2 regions of the Gordonia sp. VNK21 genome follow, and region 2 is predicted to be linked to the other one. Evidence: predicted binding sites of a transcription regulator. Region 2 holds the regulator's gene; the other holds the start of a gene.

Region 1 (3,409 bases), on a different contig from region 2:
ATCGGCCAGTTCGCCGCGCAGCTTCTCCAGGCGCTCCTTGGAGGCGGCGTCAGTCTCCTTCTCCAGGGCCACCTCTTCCACTTCGAGCCGCCGGACGATGCGCTCCACCTCGTCGATCTCGACGGGGCGCGAGTCGATCTCCATGCGCAGCCGGGAGGCGGCCTCGTCGACCAGGTCGATGGCCTTGTCCGGCAGGAAGCGCGAGGTGATGTAGCGGTCGGAAAGCGTTGCGGCAGCGACCAATGCGGAGTCGGTGATGCGGACGCCGTGGTGCACCTCGTAGCGGTCCTTGAGGCCGCGGAGGATGCCGATGGTGTCCTCGACGGAGGGCTCACCGACGTAGACCTGCTGGAAGCGGCGTTCGAGCGCGGCGTCCTTCTCGATGTACTGGCGGTACTCCTCGAGGGTGGTCGCGCCGACCAGCCGCAGTTCGCCGCGGGCGAGCATGGGCTTGATCATGTTGCCGGCGTCCATCGCCGATTCGCCGGTCGCGCCGGCGCCGACGATGGTGTGCAGCTCGTCGATGAAGGTGATGATCTGGCCGTCGGAGGCCTTGATCTCGTCGAGCACGGCCTTGAGGCGTTCCTCGAACTCACCGCGGTACTTGGCGCCGGCCACCATCGAACCCAGGTCCAGGGAGACGACGGTCTTGTTGCGCAACGACTCCGGCACGTCGCCGGCGACGACACGCTGCGCCAGGCCTTCGACGATGGCCGTCTTGCCGACGCCCGGCTCGCCGATGAGGACCGGGTTGTTCTTGGTGCGCCGGCTCAGCACCTGCACCACGCGGCGAATCTCGCTGTCCCGACCGATGACCGGGTCGAGCTCGCCCGCACGGGCGCGCTTGGTCAGGTCGGTGGAGTACTTCTCCAGCGACTGATAGGTGTCCTCCGGGTTCTCACTGGTCACCCGGGCGGTGCCGCGGACGGCGACGAAGGCCTCCCGCAGTGCGTCCGGGGTGGCGCCGGCGCCGGCGAGTAGCCGGGCCGCATCCGAGTCGCCGGTAGCCAGTCCGACCATCAGGTGCTCGGTGGAGACATATTCGTCGCCCATCTCCGTCGCCAGTTTCTGGGCTTCGGTGATGGCGGCGATCGATTCGCGGCTGAGCTGCGGCTGGGCCGCCGAGCTGGACACGACGGGCGCACGGCCGACCAGGTCGCGGGCCTGCGTCCGGATGTGCGAGGGATCCACTCCCACCGCCTTGAGCAGCGGCGAAGCGATTCCGTCGGTCTGGTCGAGGAGCGCGGCGAGGATATGCGCGGGACGCACATCCGGATTGCCGGCGGCAGCGGCGTCCTGGACGGCGGCCTGCAGCGCAGCCTGCGTCTTGGTGGTGGGGGTGAAGCTGTCCACTTGCACTCGCCTTTCTGTTGGCATAGCTCTCCGGGTCTTCCGGAGTTAAGTCTACGAGGCTCAAGTCGGCCTCTCATGTGGATTCAACACCCTAAGAGTTGAGTCTGTTCCACTAAACTTACGGCCCGGCCTATGAGATATGCCACAGTGTCAGCTGCCGCGGGCGCTCAGAGTCTGGACTGGCGGAGCGAATTTCTGGATTACTGGACAGTAGTGCCCCTCCAGCCACAGCGGTCACAAAGTCTGGATTGAGGCCACATCTGATCTGAACAACGAAGACTCCAGCCACTAGCTAGCCAGTAGTGCCCACGGTCGGCGCCCCCAAGCGAGTAGCGTTACGCTTCTGTGTGGGCCGTCACTCGCAGATAGTCTGAGTGGCGTGCGCATCGGTGACTCTGTCCAGCTCTCGGTCGACATGCTGAACCGCGCTCGCCGGTTCACCCCAGAGCAACGCCCGCGTCAAGTACTGGGAGAAGCAGCAATGCTGCACGCCTGTATCGCGGTGGACGCGACCGGAAAACGAATGACCGGAGGACCCGTAGGCGAGCGCTTCACGGCGGCGATTCGAGAGCACCTCGATATCCTCAGCGCCGTGGGCCTTCCCGCGATGGACTTGGCGCGGACGCGATTTCCGTACCCCAGCCTCCGCGTCACCCCCAAGGAGCGTGGCGGTGAGCCGGATATCGCCGACCTGCTATATCTCCAACACAGGTGCACACTCGGGCACGGCGACGAGGTCCCACTAGTCTTCTCCTTGATTCCGCACGACGACGTGCCCGGCAACTACCCTGTCCAGTTCACCTCTGAAGCAATCCGGCTACCGGAGATCGTCGTGTACGGGTTGCTGGCCATCGTGGTACTTGCCCCGGTCAATGCTGGTGAACGAACTCAAGACGCCATCGTTCCATGGGCACGCGGTCCCCTTGTCGCCAACGACTGGTGGGGCCGCGTAGAGGACTTCCGCACCGAACTGGAGAGCTCGGGGTTCAACAGGTTCCAACTCGACGAGACCCCCGTTCTATCGCCGAACGCACCGCTCATCGATATCGCTCGTGCGACTATGCAGCGGTCCGGCATTCCAGAACTCAAGCAGCTCTGATTCGTGGCTGACAGATCGGCAGACTCCGACCTGTCGGGTGAACCCTGAAGCCAAAACACGATGACCAGCACCGATAACCACCCGACTACCGAGATCACGCTCGAGCGCACGATCTCAGGTCAGACCTTTCGCGATGTCGAGCGGCAGGTCGCAGGCGATCTGGATAACGAGCACCAACTCCTCCTGAGCTGCCCGCCGTTCCAGGGAGCGGCCGACTGCAGAACGGACGGCCGACACATCAGGGGCGTTTCCGGGGCTGCGCCACTGCGGCACCGGCTACCATGTGCGGATCTCGTGGATGAGGTTGTCCCAGACCGCGGGCCTGATGGAATGGGGCGGAGTGTTCAGGAGCTCCTTTGAGACCTCTTGGTAGACGAACTGGGTCAGGCCGACAACGGCCATTCGCAGACCGTCCCAATCCTGGATCGTCTTCGCGACCTCGACGAACGACGGCCGAGAGTCATCCCGTGCCACGTGAGACACGGATTGACGGCGCTGGTTGAACTCCTTGAAGTAGCGCTCCAACAATATGTACATAGGCGGCTCCATCAAGGGGCCGGCCTCATTCTTGAGCTGATTCAGTGCGTGGCCACCGTTGCCGAGCTCCGGTAGAAGGCCTTCCGCAATGCCATAGCCGCGCCAGTACGTCGCCGTGGACATCATCTCTGGCCAAGGCGTCGCCATCGACTGGAGAACGAGTACATGTTCCATGAAGCCGAGAAAGGCATGCCGCACGTTCTCTTCGAGCGGGAGAACCGCCGGCATTGCCGGCAGATCGTCAGAGCTGACGCCGCAGCCTAAGGTCCAGCCATAGATCACCGGGTTGAGCGCGCTCGGCAGCGGAACAGCCAGTCCCGGAAGGTCCTTCTGTGCTCGGTCCAAGACCCGCTGTTGGAGGTCCTTCGAAAGGTCGTAGCACCGGCCAGCGTTGCGTAGACCGGCCAGGATCCAGGTCGC
Region 2 (3,409 bases):
AGCCCGGGCTGGAAGTACCAGTCCTTGAGCATCGGATCGGCATGACTGCCCAGACACAGCCGGACACCGCGGATCAGCCCGGCCTCGTCATCGTCGAACAGGCCGGTCACCCCCAGACCGGGCACCCGTGCGTCGGCGCAGACCACCGCCCCGGCGAGTTCGGGCAGGCCCCCGGTACCGAAGGGCTGTGTCCGCAGGAAGGCGAGTTCGCGCTGCGTGGTGGCGAGGAAGTCGTCTGCGGACGAGCGCCGGCGCCAGCGGGAGTCCATCGCGATCACCGAGCGCACCGGCACCCCGGCGATACTGCCGAGGCCGGCCGCGGCCCGCCCGTAGTCGGCGGCCTGAAAGCTGCGGGTCCGGGTGGCGAAATCCGCCCCCATGTGAAAGTCGCGGTGCTCGGTGAGGCCGGAGATCAAATGCAGCGCCGGCGGAGGCAGTCTCCGCAGCAGCGAGTCGGTGCCCGGCAGCCGGCGCCGCGCCGGCGGCAGCGTGACCGGATGGAAGAAGTGGGCATGAGCGTCGACGATTCCCGGGATCACCCCGTTGAGGACACTCACGGGGTCCAGCGTGCCACACCGGACGGTCTGAGCAGCGGCAGCACGCTGGATTCCAGGACTATTCTGGTGCATCGACACCTCGCGCGGGCGGCCCGGGCGAGACGCCGAACGCGGAGGAGGAGCCGGTGACCGTACCCCAGGATTCTGTGCTGCACCGCCTGCGCACCCTGGTGGGCGCCGACCCCGATCGCTTCGCACGCAGCGTGTTCAGCCGGTTCCTGGGCCTGACCCCCGCCGCCCGCGAGCTGTTCCCGGCGGATATGAGCCGGGTGCGGCCGGCCTTCGTCGAGGTCACCGACCACGTGCTGGCCGAACTGCCGGAGGGCGGGGATCATTTCGAGCTGATCGAACTGCTCGCCCAGCTCGGGCGCGACAACCGCAAGTACGGGGCGCGCGAAGAGCATTACGAACTGCTCGGCCAGGCCCTGACCGACGAGTTCGCCGCCCTGCTGGGCGACGGCTGGACCCCGGACGCCGCCCAGACGGTCTCCCAGGCGGTGCTGCTGGCCACCGGCGTGATGCGCGGCGCCGCGCAGAGCGCCACCGGACCGGCCACCTGGCGCGCCCGGGTGGTGCAGAAGTTCGTCATCAACCGGGAGCGCGCCGTGGTGCGGCTCGCGGCACTCGACCCGGTCCCCGAGATCTACCCCGGCCAGTACCTCGAGACCCGGATCCCGCAGTGGCCGTTCCAGTGGCGGGACTTCTCGCCGGCCACCCCCGTCGACGATCGCGGCGAGCTGGAGTTCCACATCCGGGCGGTGCCGGGCGGCCAGGTCAGCGGCACCGTGGTGCGCGAGACCGCCGTCGGCGACGTGTGGAGCTTCGCCCAGCCGCACGGCACCCTCGCCGTCGACGGCGACCGGCCGGTGCTGATGGTGGCCGGCGGCACGGGGCTGGCGCCGCTGCGTGCGCTGCTGCTGTCGATGGCTCAGCGCACCGACAATCCGTCGGTGCATCTGTTCTACGGCGCCCGGTTCCCCGCCGAGCTCTACGAACTGGCGACGCTGGCCCAGCTGGCCACCGGCAATCCCTGGCTCACCGTGACCGGCACCGTCGACGAGCAGCGTGATCCGTGGTGGATCGACACCGCGCCCGACCCGCACCAGTGGGGTGTACCGGTGGTCGGCGGACGGGTGGACGAGGTGGTCACCGCCGCCGGCGACTGGACCGGCCGCCAGGTCCTGATCGCCGGACCGTCGGCGATGATCTCGAGCACCGTGCGCGCACTGCGAGCGGTGGGTGTGCCCGCCGATGCGATCGCCCACGACCCGGTCCACTGACCGGCCGGGGCCGGCACCGGGAGACGGGTGAGTCCGCTCAGTCGGCGGGGCGGCGCCGCCGCGGCTGCCACAGCACCACCGACGTCGCCGGAGTGACCGGCACGAGTTCACCGCGCCGGCCGCCGTGGGCCAGCCGCCGGCCCAGATCCTCGATCTGACGCTGCAGTTCGGCCACCTCGTCGCTGAGCTCGATGATCCGCTTGATCCCGGCCAGGTTCACACCCTCGTCCTGGGACAGCCGCTGGATCTCGCGGAGCCGCTCGACGTCGTCGGCGGAGTACCGCCGGCCGCCGCCGCTGGTGCGCTGCGGGGTGACCAGCCCGAGCCGGTCGTAGGTGCGCAGCGTCTGCGCGTGCATCCCGGCCAGCTCCGCGGCCGCCGAGATCATGAAGGTCGCCGATCCCGACGAACCGTCAGCGCGGCGGTCCCTGCGCTTGTCGTTCGCCATGATCGATCACCGTCCCCAGTTCGCTCGCGGGTCGAAGCCGCTGGCGCGTTCGGCTGCCGCATAGGTCTTCATCGCTTCCACGGCGGCATCGTCGAGCTTGGGCGGCACCGCCACCTTGACCGTGACCAGCAGGTCGCCGGCCCCGCCGGAGCGCTTGGGCACGCCGCGGCCCTTGAGCCGCAGGGTGCGCCCGTCGGCGGTGTTCGGCGGGATCTTCACGCCCACCGTGCCGTCGAGGGTGGGCACCGACACCGTCGCACCCAGCACCAGTTCGGAGATGCTCACCGGCAGAGCGACTTTGAGGTCGTTGCCCGAGCGCGTGAAGATGGTGTCCGCGGTCACGTGCACCGTCACGTACAGGTCGCCCGACGGGGCTCCGCGCCGGCCGGCCTCGCCCTGTCCGGCGAGCCGGATGCGCTGGCCGTCCTCGACGCCCTGCGGCACCCTGACGTTGATGGTCCGCGGCCGGATCTGGATGCCCGAGCCCTGGCAGTCCGGGCACGGATCGTCGATCCGGGTTCCGGTGCCCTGACAGTCCTGGCACGGCTCGGAGAAGCCGAAGTGCCCCTGATTGCGGGTGACGAAGCCGGAGCCGTTGCAGCTGCCGCAGGTCCGCGGGCTGGTGCCGGCCTTGGCGCCGCTGCCGTGGCACGAGGTGCACGGCGACGGGCTGGTGACCCGCAGCGACACCGTGGTGCCCTTGACCGCATCCCGGAAGGCCAGGGTGGTCTCGGTCTCGAGGTCGTTGCCCCGGCGCGGCCGGGATGCCTGCGCGCCGACCCCACCGCGGCCGCCGCCTCCGCCGAAGAGTCCGCCGAGCAGATCCTCGAATCCGCCGCCGCCTCCGCCGTTCGGGCCCCCGCCGCCGAACAAGTCGCCGATGTCGAAGCCGCCACCGCTGAATCCGCCGGTGCCGCCGGAGAATCCGCCGCCGCCGAAGTCGCCGCCGCCGCGGAACCGTCCACCGGCCATCATCGCGCGGGTCTCGTCGTACTCCTGCCGCTTGGCCGGATCGGAGAGCACACTGTTCGCCTCGGAAACGCGCTTGAATCGCTCCTCCGCCTGCGCGTCACCGGGATTGCGGTCCGGGTGCAGCTGTGCGGCCAGCTTGCGGTAGGCCTTCT

Evidence for each region. The regulator HspR, encoded in region 2, represses chaperone genes until heat shock. The targets are predictions, from matches to a motif close to ANNTGAGTNNNNNNNACTCANNT.
Region 1: the regulator HspR is predicted to act here: its motif matches at 1,450-1,472, upstream of clpB (ATP-dependent chaperone ClpB).

What each region holds. Positions count from the first base shown of each region.
Region 1 covers NZ_JBJURU010000012.1:137,938-141,346, forward strand. The annotation lists gene clpB (ATP-dependent chaperone ClpB) at 1-1,353, opposite strand, end outside; gene ACJMNC_RS14615 (hypothetical protein) at 1,733-2,452, shown strand; gene ACJMNC_RS14620 (hypothetical protein) at 2,729-3,409, opposite strand, start outside.
Region 2 covers NZ_JBJURU010000023.1:19,737-23,145, forward strand. The annotation lists gene ACJMNC_RS17530 (amidohydrolase family protein) at 1-557, opposite strand, end outside; gene ACJMNC_RS17535 (FAD-binding oxidoreductase) at 683-1,837, shown strand; gene ACJMNC_RS17540 (heat shock protein transcriptional repressor HspR) at 1,875-2,285, opposite strand; gene dnaJ (molecular chaperone DnaJ) at 2,292-3,409, opposite strand, start outside.